2 linked regions of the Sphaerisporangium krabiense genome follow. The protein of the gene in region 1 interacts with the protein of each later gene in a pairwise test. Links are inferred from orthologs where the notes say so. Each region holds a gene or a part of one and is shown on either strand. Other genes may lie near its edges. The genes, in order: BJ981_RS14535 and ndk.

Region 1 (10,761 bases):
CGGGTGCGGTCGGCGTGCTGGTCGAAGGGCTCGGTGGGCTTGCGGAACTGGATGATCTCGGCTTCGGCGCGCTGGGCGGCGAGTTCGCGGGCGTGGTGGCGCTCGCGTTGCAAGCGCTCGTGTTCGGCGTAGGCCTCGGCGGCGGCGAGGCGGCGTTCGCGGTCCACGGCGACCGCGACGCGGAGCACGGAGAGGTAGGCCACCAGCAGGACGGCGGAGGGGGCCACGCTCCACCAGGGGGCCACGCCGACGGCGGCCGTGACGAGTGAGGCGATGTGGAGCAGGGCGATGCACAGGAGCCAGCGCCGGCGGCGGGCCACCACGCGGGCGCGGCGGCGCCGCTCGTCCCGTGCGGACTCCTCGGCGGCGGTCAGCTCGGAGACGGGGGTGGCGTCCGCCGGATCCTCGGATGGGGAAAAGCGCTCTGCCCGGACGGGCTCCGCGTCGGACTTGGACGGCCCTCCCCGGATGGGTTCGGGGGACGAGGACGGACGGGCTCGGGCCGGTCCCGTGGAGGAGTGGCCGCGGGGGGTGGCGGGGTTGTCGAGTTCTACGGTGATCTCGTCGTCGTCTGACGGGGTGGCGGCGGGGAGGTCGGAGACCGGGACGTCGGTGAGGGTGTCGCCGTTCGGCTCTTGGAGGTCGGAGCGGTCCTCGTGGGGGCCGAAGGGCTCGATGACGTCGATCGAGTGGCGGTCGCGGCGCAGCCACATGGGTACGAGGACGCAGAGCCACATGAGGACGATGCCGAGGTAGAGGAAGGCGCTGCTCATCGCCGACCTCCGGGCAGCGTGAACACGGCACGGGACCCGGGTGCCGTCGCAAATGTGTTCACGTGACGCACCGTAGGACCGCGCGTCACTGGTTGACGAGCATTCAGTGCGGTGTGTCGCGAGATCGTCAACCTGTTTATCCCCACGGATACGTCAAACGTATCCATCGTCCGGTACCCGGCGGTCAGTCGCGGGCCGTCTTCTCCCAGGTCTGCCTCCACTGCGACAGCAGCCCGCGCGGGACGTCCTCAAGGGTGAGGGCGTAGCAGATGTGGTCGCGCCAGGCGCCGTCGATGTGGAGCTGACGGCGGCGGATGCCCTCCTCGCGGAAGCCGAGCTTCTCGACGACCCGGCGGCTGGCGTGGTTCTCGGGGCGGATGTTGGCCTCCAGGCGGTGCAGGCCGACCCGGAAGAAGCAGTGGTCGACGGCCATGGCGAGCGCCGTGGGGATGATGCCGCGCCCGGCGAGGGAGCCGCTGATCCAGTAGCCGACCTGGGCGGAGCGCGCCGAGCCCCAGACGATCGCGCCGACGGTGAGCTGGCCGGCGAAGGCCCCGCGCCAGGTGACGACCCAGGGGAGCGCGAGCCCTTGCCGTGCCTCGCGGCGCAGGGTGCCGACCATCGAGATGTAGGGGCCGAGGCCGGTGCGGAACAGGGGGGTCTCAGGGTTGCTCGGCTCCCAGGGACGGAGCCAGTCGGCGTTGCGCAGCCGCGTCTCGCGCCAGACGCCCACGTCGCGCAGCCGCAGCGGCCGGAGTCCTACCGGCCCCTCTTTGAGGGTGGCCGGCCAGCCGCGAAGTCGATCCACGGGTCAATCATCCCCTCCCGGAGCATGAGTTCGCCATTGCGGCCTGCTTACCTCAGGGATTGGGATGGTCTCCGCCTCTGATCTGGTCGACCGCGTGCCGCAGCACGGGGGCGAGGACGGCCATGCCGTCCCGCACGCCCCCGGAGGATCCGGGCAGGTTGACGATGAGGGTCGTCCCCGCCTGGCCGGCCAGCCCTCGGGAGAGTACGGACGCCGGGACCTTGTCGCGGTTGGCCTGGCGGACGGCCTCGGCGATGCCGGGGATCTCGCGGTCGAGGACGCGGCGGGTCATCTCGGGCGTGAGATCCGTGGGGGTGAGGCCGGTGCCGCCGGTGGTGACGATCACGTCGTATCCCGCGCGGACGCCTTCGCGCAGCGCGGCCTCGACCGGGTCGCCGTCGGGGACGACGCGGGGACCGTCCACCTGCTCGCAGCCGGCCTCGGCGAGCAGCCGCACCAGCAGTTGTCCCGATTTATCGGGATAAATGCCTGCGGCTGCCCGGTTGGACGCCGTGACGACCAGCGCCCTCACGGCCGGGTCCAGACGCCGGTCTTGCCGCCGGTCTTCTCCTCGACCCGGACATCGCTGATCACCGCGGCCGGGTCCACCGCCTTGATCATGTCCACCATGGCCAGGGCCGCGACCGAGACGGCCGTCAACGCCTCCATCTCCACGCCCGTACGGTCCGCGGTCTTCACGCGCGCCGTGATCTCGACGCCCGCGTCCACGACGGCGATCTCGACCTTGACGCCGTGCAGCGCGATGGGATGGCACAACGGGACGAGGTCGGGCGTCCGCTTGGCCCCCATGATCCCGGCGATGCGGGCGACCCCGATCGCGTCCCCCTTCGGCACGTCGCCGGACCGCAGCACGGCCACGGCCTCGGGCGACAGCAGGACCCTGCCCGTGGCGAGGGCCGTGCGGGCGCCGACGTCCTTGGCCGAGACGTCCACCATGCGCGCCGCACCCGACTCGTCGATGTGGCTGAGCTCGCTCACAGCGGGATCACCTCCACGGCCTCCCCCTCCGTCAGTCCGGTCACGTCCTCGGGCACGACGATGAGCGCGTTGGCCGAGGCCAGCGCGGCGAGCTGATGGGACCCCTGCCCGTGCACGGGGGCGACGGCGCCGTCCGTCCCGAGCACCCCGCGCAGGAAGGACCGCTTGCCCGCCGGGGACCGTGCCGCGGACGTGAGCGTCGCCGTGACGGTGGGCGCGGGCGCGGCGGGCAGTCCCCGCATCACGGCCAGCGCGGGCTTCACGAACAGGACGAACGAGACGTACGACGAGACGGGGTTGCCGGGAAGCGTGAAGATCGGGACCTGCCGCTCGCCGAGCAGCCCGAACCCCTGCGGCATGCCCGGCTGCATGGCGACCTTCTCGAAGCGGACCGTCCCGAGCGGCGCCAGGGCCTCCTTGACCGGCTCGTAGGCGCCCATGGAGATGCCGCCGCTGGTGATCACGGCGTCCGCCTCGCCGAGCAGCGCGTCGAGCGTGTCCTTGAACTCGGCGGGGTCGTCGCCGACGGCGCGCCTGCGGACCGCCTCGCCGCCCGCCTGGCGGACGGCCGCGACGAGCGTGAAGCTGTTGGACTCCCAGATCTGCCCGTGGGCGAGAGGAGTGCCAGGCTCGGCCAGCTCGGCGCCCGTGGACAGCACGAGCACGCGGGGCCGCGGGCGGACCCGGACCGCGCTCCTGCCCACCCCGGCGGCGATGCCGAGCTGAGCGGGGCCGAGCACGGCGCCGGAGGACAGGACGACGTCGCCGGGCCGGACGTCCTCACCGGACCTGCGGATCGCGTTGCCCGCGGGCGCGGGCCTGCGGATGGCGACCTCGGACACGCCGCCGTCGGTCCACTCGACCGGCACCACGGCGTCGGCGCCCTCGGGCACCGGCGCGCCGGTCATGATCCGCGTGACGTGCCCGGCGGCGACCGCGCGCCGGGCGCCGTCGCCGGCCGCGACGTCGAGCGTGACCGGGAGCACGACGGGCTGGTCCTCGCTCGCCGCGGCGACGTCGGCGGCCCGCACGGCGTACCCGTCCATGGCGGAGTTGTCGAACGGGGGCAGCGCGACGGGGGCCTCGACGTCCTCGGCCAGGATGGCGCCGAGCGCCGCGTCGAGGCCGAGGACGACGGGGTCGAGCGGGCGCACGGCGGCGAGGATCTCGGCGAGGTGTGCGTCGACCGATCTCATCGCGACCATGATCTGATCATCACCCGGAATGCCGGTCGAGGAACTCGCGGAGCCAGGGGATGAAGTCGGGGGCCAGATCGGGGCGCTCGGCGGCGAACTGGACGACCGTGCGCAGGTAGTCGAGCTTGTTGCCGGTGTCGTAGCGGCGCCCGCGGAACAGCACGCCGTGGACGGGGCCGCCGTCCTCGTTGGTGCGCCCGGCCAGTTCGAGAAGGGCGTCGGTGAGCTGGATCTCGCCGCCGCGCCCCGGCGGGGTGTTCTCCAGGACCTCGAACACGGCGGGGTCGATGACGTAGCGGCCGATGACCGCCCAGTTGGACGGCGCCTCGTCCGCGGGGGGCTTCTCGACGAGGCCCGTCACGCGGACCACGTCGTCCTCGGAGGTGGGCTGGATCTCGGCGCAGCCGTACAGCGAGACCTGCTCCCTGGGGACCTCCATGAGGGCGACCACGCTGCCGCCGTAGGTGTCGCGCACCTCGATCATGCGCTTGAGCAGGTGGTCACGGTGGTCGATCATGTCGTCGCCGAGCAGGCAGGCGAACGGGTGGTTGCCGACGTGCTGCTTGGCGCACAGGACGGCATGGCCCAGGCCCTTGGGCTCACCCTGGCGTACATAGTGGAAGGTGGCGATCTCGACGGGTTCGAGAACCTGGGACAGACGCTCGGAGTCGCCCTTGGCCGCCAGCACCTCCTCCAGTTCGTAGGCGCGGTCGAAGTGGTCCTCTATGGAGCGCTTGTTCCGGCCTGTCACCATGAGGAGGTCGAGGAGCCCGACGGACACCGCCTCTTCGACGACATACTGGATGGCCGGCTTGTCGACGATCGGCAGCATCTCTTTCGGGGTCGCCTTGGTCGCCGGAAGGAAGCGGGTCCCGAGGCCGGCGGCGGGAATGACGACTTTCGTCACTGGATCGTAGTCAGCCATGGATGCACCTTAATGGAGGGCCGAGTGGACAAAGCGGAGCTGCGCCGGAGGATCGTGGCCGCGCGCACAAGGCTCACCGATCCGCGCGGCTCGGCGACCGCGATCAGGGAAACGCTACTCGACCGGCCCTGGGTGCAAATGGCCGGGCTGGTCGCGTGCTATTGGTCGTTGGGCACGGAACCGTCGACGCACGGCCTGGTTTTCGCGCTCTGGAAGCACGGCGCCACCGTGATCCTTCCGGTCCTGCGGCCGGACGACGACCTCGACTGGGCCGTCTACGACGGTCCCGGATCGGTGGAGCCGGGACCGCGCGGCCTGATGGAGCCGGTCGACACGCGGCGCGGCGTGGACGCCATCCGCACCGCGGCCCTGGTCATCGTGCCCGCGCTCGCCGTGGACCCGTCCAGCGGGGTCAGGCTGGGGCGCGGGGGCGGCTCGTACGACCGCGCGCTCGCCCGGGTCGGGCCGAACGTGCCGACGGTCGCGCTGCTGCACGAGGGCGAGTTGATCGAGGGAATTCCCGCGGAACCCCACGACATGGCGGTTTCGATGGCGGCGCTTCCCTCGGGCATCGTCACGCTCGGACGGGTGTGATTTTCGTCACGGATTTTCGTCACGAGACGATTTGAAGATCCGCCAGACCGCCATTGTCGTCGAAGTATTCCTGCAGCTTGTCGTCGCGGACCGCGGCGAAGAATCGCGCGCCGGTCTTCCTGTCGACCCGGACGACGCTGGCCCCCTTGATCATGGCGGTGCCGCTGGTGGGGATCGTCGTGGAGTCGACCGTGTCGGGACGGATGTCGCGCAGCTCGAGGGCCAGGTCGCGCAGCGTGCTGAGCGTGACGCCGGAGTCCACGCTGACCGCGCGGGTGAGCGCCTCCAGGAAGGCGTTGAGCTTCAGCGGGCTGGTCAGCAGGTCCCTGCTGATGATCTTGTGGCCCATCGCGCGGACGAACGCCTGCTGCCGCTTGATGCGGTCGAAGTCGCCGCCGGGCAGGTTGTACCTCTGCCGGACGAACAGCAGGGCCTTCTCGCCCTCCAGGTGCACCATGCCCTGCGGCCAGGTGACCTTGTTCATCGGGTCGTACACCTTGCGCGACACGTAGACGTCGACGCCGCCGATCACCTCGGTCATCGCGACGAAACCGCGGAAGTCCAGCGCGGCGAAGTGGTCGATGCGGATCTTGGTGAGGTCCTCCACCGTCCTGATCAGCAGCTTCGGCCCACCGAAGGCGTACGCGGCGTTGATCTTGTTGTTTCCGTGCCCGGGGATGCGGACATAAGAGTCGCGGGGGATGCCGATGAGGGTGAGCCGATCACGGGCGGCAGGGACGTGTACGACCATGATCGTGTCGGCCCGCTGGGAGCCCGCCTCGCCCGGCCGTTTGTCCGACCCGATGAGCAGCCAGTTCTGCGCCTCGCCCACGGTCTTCGCGGGCCGCCCCGCCTCTTCGGGAAACGCCCCGGTGATGCGCTGGATGTTGCCGTTCAGAGTGATCTGACGCTCCATCACCAGCGCGAAGCCCGCCGCCAGCACCACGGCGAGGACGAGCGCGACCACGATCAGGACGCGGCGCAGTAACCGCCGCTTCTTCGGAGGAGCCTCCTGGACGTCGTCGCCGTCGCCGGCGGAATCGTCCTTCCTCAGACCGTCAAGAACCGCCGGGTTCTTCAGGTACGGGGAAGACTCGTCCGTCACTACCGTTCACCCATGAATCCGTAGATCTCTCATCCGTGTCGCGTGTGACGGTAGCTCAAAGTAGTTCCTCGTGGTAGAGGACCATACTAATACGCCACAATGGGCGGAAAATCACGACAGGGAGGGCCGATGAATCTGAATATCTGGCTACTCCTCGCGTCCGTCGTGGTGATCGCCGCCATCGCCTCCGTCCGGATCGCCCACCGCACGGGCCTGCCGACCCTGCTCATCTACCTGGGCATCGGCCTGCTGCTCGGCGAGGCCGGGCTGGGCGTCCAGTTCGAGAACGCGAGCGTGGCCCAGCAGATCGGCCTCGCCGCCCTCGCCGTGATCCTCGCCGAAGGCGGCCTGACCACCCAGTGGGCGCACGTACGCCAGGGCGTGCCGACCGCGCTCGCCCTCGCCACCATCGGCGTCGGCGTCAGCATCGTCGTGCTCGCCGCGTCCGTGCACTGGCTGCTCGGCATGGACTGGCGCATGGCGCTGCTGCTCGGCGCGATCCTCGCCTCCACCGACGCGGCGGCGGTCTTCTCCGTCCTGCGCCGCCTGCCGCTGCCACGGCGGCTCGCGGGCATCCTGGAGGCCGAGTCCGGCTTCAACGACGCGCCCACGGTCATCGTCGTCGTCATGCTCAGCGGGCTCGGCACGCCGCTGCCCGACGTGGCGCACGTCATGGGCGAGGCCGCCCTCGAACTCGGCGTCGGCGCCGCGGTCGGCCTCGCCGTCGGACCGCTCGGCGGCTACGCGCTGCGGCGCGTCGCGCTGCCGTCCTCGGGTCTGTACCCGATCGCCGTGCTCGCCCTCGCGTTCGTCGCCTACAGCGGCGCGGCGCTGCTGCACGGCAGCGGCTTCCTCGCCGTCTACCTCGCCTCGCTCGTCCTCGGCAACACGCGCCTGCCGCACCGGCCCGCCACCCGCGGCTTCGCCGAAGGAGCCGCCTGGCTCGCCCAGATCGGGCTGTTCGTCATGCTCGGCATCCTGGCCAGCCCCTCCGAGCTGCCCTCGACCGTCGTCCCCGGGCTGATCGCCGGGCTCGCGCTGCTGCTGCTCGCGCGGCCCGCGTCCATCGTGGCCTCCGCCCTGATCGTCCGCGTCACCGGCGTCGACGCGCTGTCCTGGAGGGAACAGCTCTTCCTGTCCTGGGCGGGTCTGCGCGGAGCCGTGCCGATCGTCCTGGCCACCATCCCCTGGGCCGCGGGGATCATCGGGGCGAAAGGCCTGTTCAACGAGGTCTTCGTCATCGTGATCGTCTTCACGATGGTGCAGGGGCCCACGTTGCCGTACCTGGCGCGCGTCCTCGGCATCGGCGCGCCCGGCGAGGCCCGCGACCTCGGCGTCGAGGCCGCGCCCCTGGAAGAGCTCGACGCCGACCTGCTCCAGATCACGATCCCTCCCGGCTCGGGACTGCACGGAGTGGAGATCTTCGAGCTCCGCCTGCCGTCCGACGCCGCCGTCACCATGGTCGTCCGGGAGGGACGCTCGTTCGTCCCCGAGGGCTCGACCCGGCTCCGCGCGGAGGACCAGCTCCTGGTCGTCACCACCGCGGCCTGCAGGCAGACGGTCGAGCGGCGCCTGCGGGCCGTCAGCCGGCGCGGCAAGCTGGCGGGATGGTACGGCGAACGTGGCGACTGAGAATCTGCCCCTTGCGGGGCCCTTACGACGCCGGCGCGGGACCCCAGCACCTCAGGCCGCGCGGCCACAGTTCCCCCTCGTGGCGACCTTCCCCACCGCCCCTCCCGTCCTCTCCCGCCTCTGCGGCATACCAGGACAAGGCATCCGCATAGGGGCCCGTGACCTCGGCGGGGAGAGCTTGCGACGGGGATTAGAACCCGGCTGGGTGGCGTTTAGCCTAATCGGCTGCGTACCATTAGCAGTCGCATCGGTAGAGTGCCAATCTGCGTGAGCCATATGAGGAGGACCGCGTGCCCACCTACCAGTACGCCTGTACCGCTTGCGGTGAAGGTCTCGAGGTGACTCAGCGCTTCACCGACGATCCGCTGACGACGTGCCCGAGCTGCTCCGGCAAGCTGCGCAAGGTCTTCTCCGCCGTGGGCATCGTGTTCAAGGGGTCGGGCTTCTACCGTACGGACAACCGTTCGTCCGGCTCCTCCACCTCCACGACCTCGTCGTCGTCCGCCAAGTCGGAGTCCGGCAGCTCCTCGGATTCGGGGTCGGCCTCCAAGTCCGACTCGGGCTCGGGCAAGAAGGAACCCGCCGCCGCGAGCTCCTCGTCCACGTCCTCCACTTCCTCCACGTCCTCCACCTCCTGACGCCGTCGCGGGTTGTACGGCCGCCTCTGACGCCGTACAACCCTCCTCCGCCCCCGGCTCGTACGAGCGGCTGAGGCGGTTTTCCACAGGCGGCGGTTTCGCCGCCGACGGGCCCGGCACGGCGCGCTAGTGTCGTCGCCATGGTCACCAGAGCGGACATCGGAGTCATCGGCGGCTCAGGCTTCTACTCCCTCCTCGACGACGCCGAGGAGGTCGAGGTCACCACGCCGTACGGCCCGCCGAGCGATCCCGTCACCGTGGGGCGCATCGGCTCGCGAACCGTCGCGTTCGTGCCCCGTCACGGCCGCGACCACCGCTACCCTCCCCACCGCATCCCCTACCGGGCCAACCTGTGGGCGCTGCGTTCGCTGGGCGTCCGGCAGGTGCTGGCCCCGAGCGCCGTGGGGTCGCTGCGCGTCGAGTACGGCCCCGGCACGCTCGTGATCCCCGACCAGCTCGTCGACCGCACCTCCGGCCGCGTTCACACCTACTACGACGAGGGGGGCGCGGTCCACGTCCCCTTCGCCGACCCGTACTGCCCGGTGGGCCGCGCCCTGGCCTACACGACGGCGAGCGCCGAGGGGTGGGAGACCGTGGACGGCGGCACCCTCGTCGTCATCGAGGGCCCGCGCTTCTCCTCCCGCGCCGAGTCCCGCTGGTTCACCTCCAACGGCTGGTCCATCATCGGCATGACCGGCTACCCCGAGGCCGCCCTCGCCCGCGAACTGGCCCTCTGCTACACCACGCTGGCGCTCGTCACCGACCACGACGCCGGGGTCGAGGCCGGCGAGGGCGTCACCCAGGAAGAGGTCTTCGCCTTCTTCGCCGCCAACAGCGAACGCATGCGCACCCTCGTCGCCACGGTCGCCGCCACCCTCCCGCTCGACCGCGCCTGCCCCTGCTCCACCGCCCTGAACGGCATCAAACTCCCCTTCGCCCTCCCCTGACCAAACCCGACCGTCATCACCGTGGCCGACGGCACCGTGCGGCGCGGGGATGACACCCCTGAGGTCGGGTGATCATGTCCCTCTGCGGTCCGGTCCACCCGCCGACCAGCCTCCCGGCCAAGCGCTTCGTCCGCGTGCCGTTACCGGACGATCGGCGGGCCGTTACGTTCGCCTCGCCTCGGCGACAACGCGTGCATACCCGCCGACCAACCACCTGCGGCATGGGGCACGTCCACGTGCCGACCACCTTGGACCATGTGCCGGCCAACCGGTGATATCGGCCCGCGTGCCTCCCGATCGGTTAACGGTCCATGTACCAGCGACGGCCACGCCGGTCCACATGCCTACCGAACGGTGTCGGTCCACATGCCTGCCACCGGTGACGTCGACCCCATCACCAGCCGGCCGATCACGTCGACCCCATGACCAGCCGACCGACGACCTCGATCCGCATGCCCAGCCGACCAGTGACACCTCTCCGTCGAGTTCCCGAGTCCCTCGGCCGCCCAGCGAACGGCCCGACATGGCCCATCAGGAGCGATCACCATGCGCACCGCACCATCTTCTGGCGCACCATCTCGTGGCGCACCATCTCTTGGGGCGCTGTCTCGTGCCGCTCGAATGGTCAACCGACGGCGGCGGCTCTTGGCCGCCGCGCTGGCGGCGATGGCCATGACGTGCCTCGGTCTCGCCGTGCGTCCCGCCGCCGCCACCGAGGTCCTCGCCGCGGCCCGCGACCTCCCTGGCGGCGCACTGTCCCCTGCGGACGTCACCGTGATCAGGCTTCCCGAGGGCACTGTGCCCGACGGAGCCCTCCCCCCTGCAGCCCCGGTCGACGGCCGTGTCCTGACCTCGCCCGCCCGCCGCGGCGAGCCGCTGACCGACGTACGCCTGCTCGGCCCATCCCTCGTCGACGCCTACGGCCCCGGCCTCCTCGCCGCGCCCGTGCGCATCACGGACGCGTCGTCGGCACACCTTCTGCGCTCCGGCGACGTCATCGACGTCATCGCCGCCGCGCCGAAGTGGGACGACGCGGTCGCACCCCCGACCGCGACGGTGGCCCGTGCGGTGACCGTCATCGCCCCACCCACGGCGACCCGTGCCACCGACGCCATGGGCGACACCGGCGCCCTGGTAGTCCTCG
Region 2 (10,954 bases), on another replicon or contig:
GCCTCCTCGCGCGGGGTGCTGGTCTCCGTCTGGGCGGCGGCCCTGGCGGGGGCCCTACTGACCGCTCAGGCGCTGGCGCTGTGGCCGCTGGACCAGGTGACGTCGTGGCGGGTCACGCTGCAGCCGTACCCGATGCTGACGGGGGTGGCGCTCGCGCTGGCCGCGGCCTACTTCGCGATCAGCCGTCTCACCGGAGAGGACGCCCGGACCGCGGAGGACGGTCGGTCGGTGCGGGTGCTGTTCACGCTGGGCCCTTCCGCCGGCGTCGCGCTGCTCGCTCTCGGCACCACGTTCGGGTGGCCGCCGTGGTCGATCGTCGTGGCCGCCGCGGTGGCGGTGGCGGTGCTGCTGACGCCGGCGTGCGCGGGGCGGGCCGGAGGGCCGGCAGGGCGGGCGCTCGCGTTCGTGATGGTCGCCGTCGGCCTGGTGGTGCTGCCGACGGCCGCGCAGGTCACCTACGTGGAGCTGGGCGGCCTCGGCGGGCCGGGGCTGTCGGGCCTGTGGGCGCCGTTCGGGCTGGCCGTGCTGCTCGTGCTGGCCACCTGCTTCGTCCCGCGGGTCGCGGGCCGGTTCGGTGAGGTTCCGGCGTCCAAGCTCGCCGCCGGAGGGCTGGTGGCCATGGTGGCCGGGCTGTGCGCGATCCGGCTGCTGGTGCCGGCGCCTTCGGGCATGCCGCTGCTCGTGCCGTTCGTGCTGCTCGCGGGCGGCGCGGCGGTGGCGGTCGCGTCGGCCGTCCGCGCGGTGCCCTTGTCCACGGCGTTGTCCGCCCTGTCCCTCTGCCTGCCGGCCGTTCTCAGCGGCTTCCTGCTCGGAACGGGTATCCAAGTGGAACGATTGCATGCGCTCAGCACGTCGGGTGAGGTCACCTCGCAGGCGATGGCCGACGGGTTCGTCGAGGCGCTGCACGTCTGGGCGCTGGTCGCCGGGTTCGCCGTGGTCGTCATCCTGGTACTGGGGGCGGTGCTGGCGACCCGCTCGGCCGATCGGGCCCTGGGGGACGTCCCGGCCGACGCCGTGACCGACGTCCCGCCGCGGGGAATGGAGGACGGCGCGGACGAGGGCGGTCACGACCGGGCGGCGGCCGGCGCGGCGACCGACGCGGCGACCGGCGCGGCCGGCGGGTCCGCGGGCCCGGAGGAGGCGGGCCGGGCGGCGGGCGAGGAGGACGCCGGCGGCGGCCCGGAGACGTCGATGATCCCGGTGGTGCCCGCGCCCACCCGGTCCCCCGAGGCGGGCGGCGGCGAGGACGGCCGGGAAGGGGACGGCGAGGGGTCCGCGGGCCGGTAAGCTGCGCACACGCTTCCCCTCTCGCCGGCCGTCTCGCGTGGCGCCTGGCGTTGACAATGAAGGAGATTCCCGTGTCCGAGCGCACGCTTGTCCTGATCAAGCCCGACGGTGTCCGCCGCGGCCTCATCGGTGACGTGATCGCCCGCGTGGAGCGCAAGGGCCTCAAGGTCGTGGCCTTGGAACTTCGCACGCTCGACGTGGAGACGGCCAAGGCGCACTACGCCGAGCACGCGGAGAAGCCCTTCTTCGGCGAGCTCGTCGAGTTCATCACCTCCGGGCCGCTGGTGGCCCTGGTGCTGGAGGGGCCGCGCGCGATCGAGGCGTTCCGCTCGCTGGCCGGCGCCACCGACCCGGTGAAGTCGGCGCCGGGCACGATCCGCGGCGACCACGCGCTGGAGATCGGCGAGAACGTCGTGCACGGCTCCGACTCGCCGGAGTCGGCCGCCCGCGAGGTCAAGCTCTTCTTCCCCGACCGTTTCTGAGCGATGGACGTTCCCGGCTCCCGCGAGGGCCGGGTGGGACGGGCCCCGGCGCGCACGGCGCGCCGGGGCCCGTTCGTTGGAGGGTGTTTCCGCAGGTCCCCGCCGTGTGATCAGGTGAGTGCGACAAGATTTTCCCCGGCGGGGCGGCTCGTTGCCCGCGCGAGTGGGTACGTTCCGTTACGATTCGAATGCGAATCGTAATCTCTCGCGAACGACCTGTAGGAAGGTTTCCTTCCCCATGGGCAGCAAGCTGGCATTCCTCGGCCGTGACATGGCCGTCGACCTCGGCACCGCCAACACGTTGGTGTACGTGCGGGGGCGCGGCATCGTGCTCAACGAGCCGTCGGTGGTGGCGATCAACACGACCACCGGCAAGATCGTGGCAGTGGGCATCGAGGCCAAGAGGATGATTGGCCGGACGCCCGGGAACATCGTGGCGATACGCCCGCTGAAGGACGGCGTGATCGCCGACTTCGACGTCACGGAGCGCATGCTCCGCTATTTCATCCAGCGCGTGCACAAACGGCGGCACTTCGCCAAGCCGCGCATCATCGTCGCCGTCCCGAGCGGGATCACCGGCGTCGAGCAGCGGGCCGTCAAGGAGGCCGGCTACCAGGCCGGGGCGCGCCGGGTGTACATCATCGAGGAGCCGATGGCCGCCGCGATCGGCGCGCGGCTGCCCGTCCACGAGCCGACCGGCAACATGGTGGTCGACATCGGCGGCGGCACCACCGAGGTCGCGATCATCTCCATGGGCGGCATCGTGACCAGCCAGTCGATCCGCGTGGGCGGCGACGAGCTGGACCAGGCCATCATCGCGTTCGCCAAGAAGGAGTACTCCCTGATGCTCGGGGAGCGCACCGCCGAGGAGATCAAGATCGCGATCGGCTCCGCCTGCCCGATGGGGGACGACTGTCACGCCGAGATCCGCGGCCGTGACCTGGTCACCGGCCTGCCGAAGACGATCGTGGTGTCGGCGGACGAGATCCGCAAGGCGACCGAGGAGCCGCTGAAGTCCATCATCGACGCGGTGAAGTCGACGCTGGACAAGTGCCCGCCCGAGCTGTCCGGCGACCTGATGGACCGGGGTGTGGCCCTCACCGGCGGCGGGGCGCTGCTGAAGGGCATGGACGACCGTCTGCGCGACGAGACCGGCATGCCGATCCATCTCGTGGAGAACGCCCTGGACTCGGTGGCGCTCGGCTCGGGCAAGTGCGTCGAGGAGTTCGAGGTCCTGCAACAGGTCCTGGTGCCCGAACCGAGACACTGACCACATCGATGGAGCCGAGAGACCGATGAGGGATACGCGCCGTGCGCGGTTGATCCTTGGCCTGCTGCTGGCCGCGGCGCTCGTCCTGATCACCGTCGACCACCGCCAGCGCGACGACTCCCTGTTCGAGCCGGTGCGCTCGCTGGCGTCATCGCTGTTCGGCGTGGCCGAGCGTGCCGGGACGAACGTGGTGGGGCCGATGGGCGACCTCGTCGACACCTACGCCTCCGCCGGCGAGTACAAGCGGCAGATCGCGGCGGTGCGCGCGGAGAACTCCCGCCTGCGGCGCGAGCTGACCGCGCGCACGCTCGACCGGCAGCGGTCCGAGCAGCTCACGCGCATGCTCGGGCTGTCGGGCCTCGGCGGGTACCGCGTGGTCGCGGCCCAGGTGATCGCGAGGCGCGGCGTCCCGGGGTTCGAGGAGGCGGTCGAGATCGACGCGGGGTCGGGCGACGGCGTGCGGCCGGACATGACCGTGCTGAACGGGGACGGCCTGGTGGGGCGGATCGCCCACACCGGGCCCGGCACCTCCACGGTGGTCCTGCTGACCGATCCGGCCTCGACGGCGGGGGCGCGCATGGAGGGCGGCAACCAGGTGGGCGTGGTGACGGGCCTCGGCCCGGCCGCGGAGAGCCGTCTGATCCGCTTCCGGTTGCTGGACTCGGCGGCGTCGCTGTCGGCGGGGCGCCGCATCGTGAGCTTCGGGTCGGAGAACGGCGTGCCGTACGCGCCGGGCCTGCCGGTGGGGGTGATCGAACGCGTGGAGCCGACGCCGGGCGAGCTGACCCGGGTGGCCTACGCCAGGCCGTTCGTCGACTTCGCGGCGCTGGACGTGGTCGGGGTGGTCGTGAAGGCGCCGCGCCGCGATCCACGGGACGCCATGCTCCCGCCCGCGCCTCCGCCGCCCAAGAAGCAGGCCCGCGCGCCCGCTCCTCCCGCCGCGCCGCCCCCCTCGGCGCCGGCCCCCGCGCCCTCGCCGTCCGCGACGACGCGCGAGGACCGCCGGGAGGAGCGCCGGGGTGAGCCCCGGGACGAACGACGGGACGGGCGGCAGGAGGAGCGCCGCGAGGAGAGGCGGGAAGAGCGGCGCGGCGAGCGGCGGGAGGACCCCGGCGAGCGACCACGGCGCGAGGAGGACGGCGAGGCGAGGCGGCGCGGCGCGCACGCCCGGCACGCCCCGCCGGCCCGCCGGGCGCCACGGGCCCACCGGCCCGCGCGCGAGAAGCGTGACGGACATGACGGCCGTGCGGGGCACGGGCGGGACCGAGCGGGCGGGAGGACGTGACACAGTGCTCCGAGCGATCACGGCGGTGCTGCTCGCCGGCCTCATCATGATCGTGCAGGTGAGCATCGTGAACCGCCTCCCCCTTCCCGGGGGTGGAGCCCCTGACCTGGTGCTCCTCGGCGTGGTGATGTTCGCCCTGGCACGCGGGCCGGTGCCCGGGGCCGCCGCGGGCTTCGCCATGGGCCTGGCCGCCGACGTGCTGCCGCCCTCGGCGCACGTCATGGGCCAGTACGCGCTGGTGTTCTGCCTGGTGGGCTACGCGGTGGGGCGTGCCGCCGAGCGGGCGCCGGGGGCGTCGGCGGTCACGGTGATCGTCGCGGTCATGGTCGCGCCGCTCCTGGCGGCCGGGGTCGGCGGGCTGCTCGGCGACCCGCGGGCCGACTGGCACACGCTGCCGCGCGTGTGGCCGGTCCTGGTCATGTACAACCTGGCGGTCGCGGCGGCGGTGTTCTGGGGGGTCTCGCGGTTCTCCGCGCGCCGCCACCGGCGCGAGGCCGTCCCCACGGGGGCCTACCCGGTTCGGAGGCACGTGTGACCCGTGTCCGCGCCCGGCTGGTCGTGCTGCAGTTCCTGGTCCTGACGCTGCTGGCGGTGCTGACCGTGCGGCTGTGGCAGGTGCAGGTCGTGCACGGGTCGCAGTTCGTGGTCGCGGCGACCGAGACCCGCACCCGCGACGTCATCGTCCCGGCCGTGCGCGGGCAGATCCTGGACGCCTCGGGGCGTCCCTTGGTGCGCAACCGCGCCTCGCTGGTGGTCTCGGTGGACCGCGCCGAGTTCGAGCGCATGCGAGACGGCGGCGCCGCGGTGCTGAAACGCCTCGGGGCGGTGCTGGGCCGTCCGCTGAAGGAGCTGCGCCAGCGCATCCGCCCGTGCGGGCCGAAGGTGCACCGTCCGTGCTGGCCCGGCTCCCTCTACTCGCAGATCCCCATCGACGACGACGTCTCCACCCGGCAGGCCCTGCAGATCCTGGAGCGCCAGGAGGACTTCCCAGGGGTCGTCGCCGAGGTGCAGGCCGTCCGCGACTATCCCCTCGGGACGGGCGCGTCCCAGACGCTCGGCTACCTGCAGCCGGTCACCGAGGAGGAGCTGAAGAAGCGCTCCAAGCTCAAGGCGAACTTCTCCGGCGTCGACCTGGTCGGCAGGGACGGCCTGGAGTACGTCTACGACGAGGCGTTGCGCGGCCAGTCCGGCCTGCGCCGGGTCCAGGTCGACCGCATGGGCAAGGTGCTCGGCGTCGAGCGGCAGACCTCGCCCGTGCCCGGCGACGTGCTGATCACGAACATGGACGTCAACGTGCAGAAGGCCGTGGACGCGGCGCTGGCCAAGGCCATGAAGAGCGCGCCGAGCGCGGACGGCGCCGCCGCGGTGGTGCTGGACGTGCGGACCGGCGGGGTGGTCGCGATCGGCAGCATGCCGACCTACGATCCCTCGGTCTGGGCGGGCGGCATCTCCGAGAAGGACTACCAGCACCTGCTGTCGGAGAAGGCGGGCCTGCCGCTGATCTCCCGCGCGACCCACGGCCAGTACGCGCCCGGCTCGACGTTCAAGGTCTCCTCGGTGTCGGCGATGGTCAGGGACGGCTACCCCTTGCACGGCAAGTACGACTGCCCGGGGGTGTTCGACGTCGCGGGCACGGCGTTCCACAACTTCCACGGCATCCCCCTCGGCGTGCTCGATCTTCACACGGCCCTGGTGAAGTCCTGCGACACGATCTTCTACAAGGCGGCCTACGAGATGTGGCAGCGGGACGGCGGCCTCACCCCCGTCCGCCGCCCCAAGGAGCCGATGACCAACACCGCCAAGGCGTTCGGGTTCGGCAGGAGGACCGGCATCGACCTTCCCGGCGAGGTGCCCGGGCGCATCCCGGGCCGGGCCTGGAAGAAGCAGATGTGGGACGCCACCCACCACCTGAGCTGCCAGCGCGCCAAGACCGGCTATCCCGAGGTGGAGAAGAAGAACCCCGGCCGGGCGGCCTACCTCAAGAGGCTCGCCCACGAGAACTGCGTGGAGGGCATGCAGTGGAAGGCCGCCGAGGCCGCCAACCTCTCCATCGGGCAGGGGGACGTACTGGTGACGCCGCTGCAGCTGGCCGCCGCCTACGCCGCCCTGGTCGGGGACGGCAAGCTGCGCAGCCCGCGCATCGCCAAGGCGATCGTGCGGCCGGACGGCAGCCACGTCGAGGAGATCAAGGCCCCGGTGACGGGACGGCTTCCGGTCGACAAGGGCACCCGTGACTACATCCGCAAAGCGCTGAGCGAGGTGACCTCGGACGGCACGGCGGCGGGCGCGTTCGGCGGCTTCCCGATGGACGTGGTGAAGATCGGCGGCAAGACCGGCACGGCGGAGGTGTACGGCAAGGAGGACACCTCCTGGTTCGCCTCCTTCGCGCCCGCCGCCGATCCGCGCCTGGTGGTCGTCGTCACGGTGTCGCAGGGCGGCCAGGGCGCCATGGCCGCGGCCCCGGCGGCGCGCGAGATCTGGGAGGCCATCTACGGCATCAAGGGCCCGCCGGCCCTGCCCGGCGGCAAGCCGGTCGCGCGCCTGCCGAAGATCAGGAGCGACGGGACGGTGGCGGAGTGAACCAGGCCCTGGTCCCGCGGAACCGCTCCCTGATGCGCAGGGCCGTCGGCGCGCAGTCGGCGGTGTGGCGGGCCGACGGCGTGCTGCTGGTCGCGGCGATGGCGCTGTCGGTCATCGGCACGCTGCTGGTGTGGTCCTCCACCCGTACCTGGGCGGCGGGCGCGCCGACGGGCATGGTCATGAAGCACGTGCTCAACCTGGTCATCGGCTGGGTGCTGTGCGGCATCGCGGCCCTGGCCGACCAGCGGACGCTGCGCATCTACGCCCCGGCGGTGTACGGGGTGGCGCTGCTCGGGCTGCTCGCGGTGATCACCCCGCTGGGGTCCACGATCAACGGGTCGCACTCGTGGATCCTGCTCGGCGGCGGGTTCGCCGTCCAGCCGTCGGAGCTGGCCAAGCCCGCGCTGATCCTCATGCTGTGCGCGCTGCTGGCCGAGCCCGCGCCCGGCACCGACCGGCCGCGCCCGCTGGACCTGCTGCTCGCCATGGCCGCCGCCGCGATCGCCATGGGGCTGGTCATGCTCCAGCCCGACTTCGGCACCACGATGGTGCTCGCCGTGATCACCGCCGCGTCCCTGATCTTCGCGGGCCTGCGCAAGCGCTACATCGTGGCGCTGGCCGCGGTGGCGGGGGCGGGCGCCGCGGCCGTGTGGCTGTTCGGCCTGCTCAAGCCGTATCAGATCGCCCGGTTCACCGCGTTCATCGACCCCGCCAACGACCCGCGCGGCGCCGGGTACAACAGCACCCAGTCGCTGATCGCCATCGGCTCGGGCGAGCTGTTCGGCAAGGGCCTGTTCCACGGCGGGCAGACCACCGGCAGGTTCGTCCCCGAGCAGCACACCGATTTCATCTTCACCGTCGTGGGGGAGGAGTTCGGGTTCCTCGGCTCGGTCGCCGTCGTCGCGCTGCTGGGCGTGATCCTCCTGCGGGGGCTGCGCATCGCCCGGCAGTGCGAGGACCGCTTCGGGGCGCTGGTCGTGGGCGGGATCGTCTGCTGGTTCGCCTTCCAGACCTTCGTCAACGTGGGCATGACGATCGGCATCATGCCGATCACCGGCGTCCCGCTGCCGTTCGTGTCCTACGGCGGGACGGCGACGTTCGCCAACATGATCGCCCTGGGCCTGCTGCAGGCCGTCCACATCCGCGAGCGGGCGTTCTGACCACCCTGGGACGCGCTGGCGCGAGGCGTGGCGCACAGGAACTACCCTTGGTGTCATGTCTGTCGAGTCGCTGTTTCCCCGTCTGGAACCGCTTCTGCCCAGGGTGCAGAAGCCGATCCAGTACGTAGGGGGTGAGCTGAATTCGACCGTCAAGGACTGGGACGAGGCGAGCGTCCGCTGGGCGCTCATGTACCCCGACGCCTACGAGGTGGGCCTGCCCAACCAGGGCGTCCAGATCCTCTACGAGATCCTCAACGAGCTCCCCGGCACCCTCGCCGAGCGCACCTACGCCGTCTGGCCCGATCTCGAGGCCCTCATGCGCGAGCACGGGGTGCCGCAGTTCACGGTCGACGGCCACCGGCCGGTGCGCGCCTTCGACGTGCTCGGCGTGTCCTTCTCCACCGAGCTCGGCTACACCAACCTGCTGACCGCGCTCGACCTGGCCGGCATCCCGCTGGTCGCCGCCGACCGCGGTGAGGACGATCCGGTCGTCCTGGCGGGCGGGCACGCCGCGTTCAACCCCGAGCCCATCGCCGACTTCCTGGACGCCGCCGTGCTCGGCGACGGCGAGCAGATCTGCATCGCCATCTCCGAGGTCGTCCGCGAGTGGAAGGACGAGGGCCGCCCCGGCGGGCGCGACGAGCTGCTCCTGCGCCTCGCCTCCACCGGCGGCGTCTACGTGCCGAAGTTCTACGACGTCGAGTACCACGCGGACGGCCGCATCAAGCGCGTCGCGCCGAACCGCTCGGGCGTGCCGTGGCGGGTGCAGAAGCACACGGTGATGGATCTCGACGAGTGGCCCTACCCCAAGAAGCCGCTGGTCCCGCTGGCCGAGACGGTCCACGAGCGCTTCAGCGTCGAGATCTTCCGCGGGTGCACGCGCGGCTGCCGGTTCTGCCAGGCCGGCATGATCACCCGCCCGGTGCGCGAGCGGTCGATCACGACGATCGGCGACATGGTCGAGGTCGGGCTGAAGGAGTCCGGCTTCAACGAGGTCGGCCTGCTGTCGCTGTCCAGCGCCGACCACTCCGAGATCGCCGACGTCGCCAAGGGCCTGGCCGACCGCTACGAGGGGAGCGACGTCGGCCTCTCGCTGCCGTCCACCCGCGTCGACGCCTTCAACATCGACCTGGCCAACGAGTTCTCGCGCAACGGCCGCAGGTCCGGCCTGACCTTCGCGCCCGAGGGCGGGTCCGAGCGCATGCGCAAGGTGATCAACAAGATGGTCACCGAGGAAGACCTGATCCGCACCGTCACCGCCGCCTACGGCCAGGGCTGGCGTCAGGTCAAGCTGTACTTCATGTGCGGCCTGCCCACCGAGACCGACGAGGACGTCCTCGGCATCGCCGACCTGGCCAAGAAGGTCATCAAGGCCGGTCGCGAGGCCACCGGCACGCGCGACATCCGCTGCACGGTCTCCATCGGCGGGTTCGTGCCGAAGCCGCACACCCCGTTCCAATGGGCCGCCCAGTGCGACCACGAGACCGTCGACGCCCGGCTGCGCAAGCTCAGGGACGCCCTGCGCTCCGACAAGGAGTACGGCAGGGCCATCGGCTTCCGCTACCACGACGGCCAGCCCTCGATCGTCGAGGGCCTGCTGTCGCGGGGCGACCGGCGGGTCGGCGCGGTCGTGCGGGCCGTCTGGGAGGACGGCGGCCGGTTCGACGGCTGGAGCGAGCACTTCTCCTACGACCGGTGGATGTCCTGCGCCGAGCGGGCGTTCGCCGGGCAGCCCGTGGACGTCGGCTGGTACACCACCCGCGAGCGCGAGGAGGTCGAGGTCCTCCCGTGGGACCACCTGGACGCCGGCCTCGACCGCGAGTGGCTCTGGCAGGACTGGCAGGAGGCCGTCGGCGGCGCCGAGGTCGAGGACTGCCGGTGGACTCCCTGCTACGACTGCGGGGTCTGTCCCACCATGGGCACCGAGATCCAGATCGGCCCGACGGGGAGAAAGCTGCTCCCGCTGACGGTCGTCTGACCCGCCGAACGGAAGCAAACACCGCCCGTAACCGTTGCACCCTGTAGGCCGTCGCGCCACCCCGGCCCCCGGGCCGGGACAGGGAGGGCCACCAGGCTCATATCCTGGGACGACGGCCACGGCAGCGACACAGGAAAGGATCACTTAGCTGAAGAACCCCGTTCCTGATGGGCCCCCGCCCGCGCCGGTGGTGCAACGCCTTCGGGTGCGTTACGCCAAGCGTGGCCGCCTGCGGTTCACCAGCCACCGAGACGTCACGCGCGCCATCGAGCGCGCGGTGCGCAGGGCCGGCATCCCCGTCGGCTTCAGCGCGGGATTCACCCCCCATCCGAAGATCTCATACGCCGGCGCAGCCCCCACCGGGGTGGCCAGCGAAGCCGAATATCTGGAGATCGGCGTCGTCACGACCTGCGCGCCGGACCGGTTGCGCGGCGAGCTCGACGCCTCACTGCCGCCCGGCCTTGACGTGCTGGACGTCGTGGAGTCGGCCGGCGGAAGCCTGGCCGAGCGGCTGCAGGGTTCGATCTGGGAGGCCCGCCTTCCCGGGACCGAGGCGGCCGAGGCCGCCGAGGCCGCCGCGCGGTTCATGGCGGCGGACCGCGTCGAGGTCGAACGCCTGACCAAGAAGGGCCCGCGCCGTTTCGACGCGCGCGAGGCGGTCGTCTCGCTGACGGCCGAGGACGCCGCGGCTCAGGCGGCTCGCCAGGGAACGGGTGAAACGGCGGACCGGGAGCCCGGCCCGCCATGTGCGATACTTCGTATGGTTGTTCGGCACGTTACGCCCGCCGTTCGACCCGACGACGTGCTCACGGGGCTGCGTCTCGTGGCCGCCTTCGCGCCGCCGTCACCACCACTGGTGACCAGGCTGGCGCAGGGTCCGCTGGAGGCGCGCACCGGTGCAATGGCCGACCC

What was found.
Region 2: the proteins of BJ981_RS14535 (region 1) and ndk interact in binary tests that used the Escherichia coli proteins (3 or more experiments, as listed by UniProt). The link is inferred for Sphaerisporangium krabiense from one-to-one orthologs.

The regions. Positions count from the first base shown.
Region 1 is NZ_JACHBR010000001.1:3,245,390-3,256,150, reverse strand. What follows is about bases 3,745-6,510. They hold BJ981_RS14535 (5-formyltetrahydrofolate cyclo-ligase), read left to right. Parts: upstream 3,745-4,725; coding sequence 4,726-5,295; downstream 5,296-6,510. Other genes in these bases: BJ981_RS14530 (LCP family protein), read right to left, coding at 5,315-6,400; galU (UTP--glucose-1-phosphate uridylyltransferase GalU), read right to left, coding at 3,796-4,701; glp (molybdotransferase-like divisome protein Glp), read right to left, coding at 3,745-3,776. Outside these bases: sepX (divisome protein SepX/GlpR), read right to left, coding at 1-773; BJ981_RS14560 (GNAT family N-acetyltransferase), read right to left, coding at 958-1,581; BJ981_RS14555 (MogA/MoaB family molybdenum cofactor biosynthesis protein), read right to left, coding at 1,634-2,113; cyclic pyranopterin monophosphate synthase MoaC, read right to left, coding at 2,110-2,580; more of glp, read right to left, coding at 2,577-3,744; BJ981_RS14525 (potassium/proton antiporter), read left to right, coding at 6,530-8,032; BJ981_RS14520 (FmdB family zinc ribbon protein), read left to right, coding at 8,323-8,670; BJ981_RS14515 (S-methyl-5'-thioadenosine phosphorylase), read left to right, coding at 8,811-9,617; BJ981_RS14510 (RcpC/CpaB family pilus assembly protein), read left to right, coding at 10,239-10,761. UniProt on the Escherichia coli protein: Involved in the removal of 5-formyltetrahydrofolate.
Region 2 is NZ_JACHBR010000002.1:59,012-69,965, forward strand. Bases 98-3,056 are described here. They hold ndk (nucleoside-diphosphate kinase), read left to right. Parts: upstream 98-1,343; coding sequence 1,344-1,769; downstream 1,770-3,056. Other genes in these bases: BJ981_RS28345 (hypothetical protein), read left to right, coding at 98-1,287; BJ981_RS28355 (rod shape-determining protein), read left to right, coding at 2,008-3,039. Also shown: more of BJ981_RS28345, read left to right, coding at 1-97; rod shape-determining protein MreC, read left to right, coding at 3,065-4,324; rod shape-determining protein MreD, read left to right, coding at 4,329-4,859; mrdA (penicillin-binding protein 2), read left to right, coding at 4,856-6,904; rod shape-determining protein RodA, read left to right, coding at 6,937-8,064; BJ981_RS28380 (TIGR03960 family B12-binding radical SAM protein), read left to right, coding at 8,120-10,042; BJ981_RS28385 (TIGR03936 family radical SAM-associated protein), read left to right, coding at 10,248-10,954. UniProt on the Escherichia coli protein: Major role in the synthesis of nucleoside triphosphates other than ATP. The ATP gamma phosphate is transferred to the NDP beta phosphate via a ping-pong mechanism, using a phosphorylated active-site intermediate.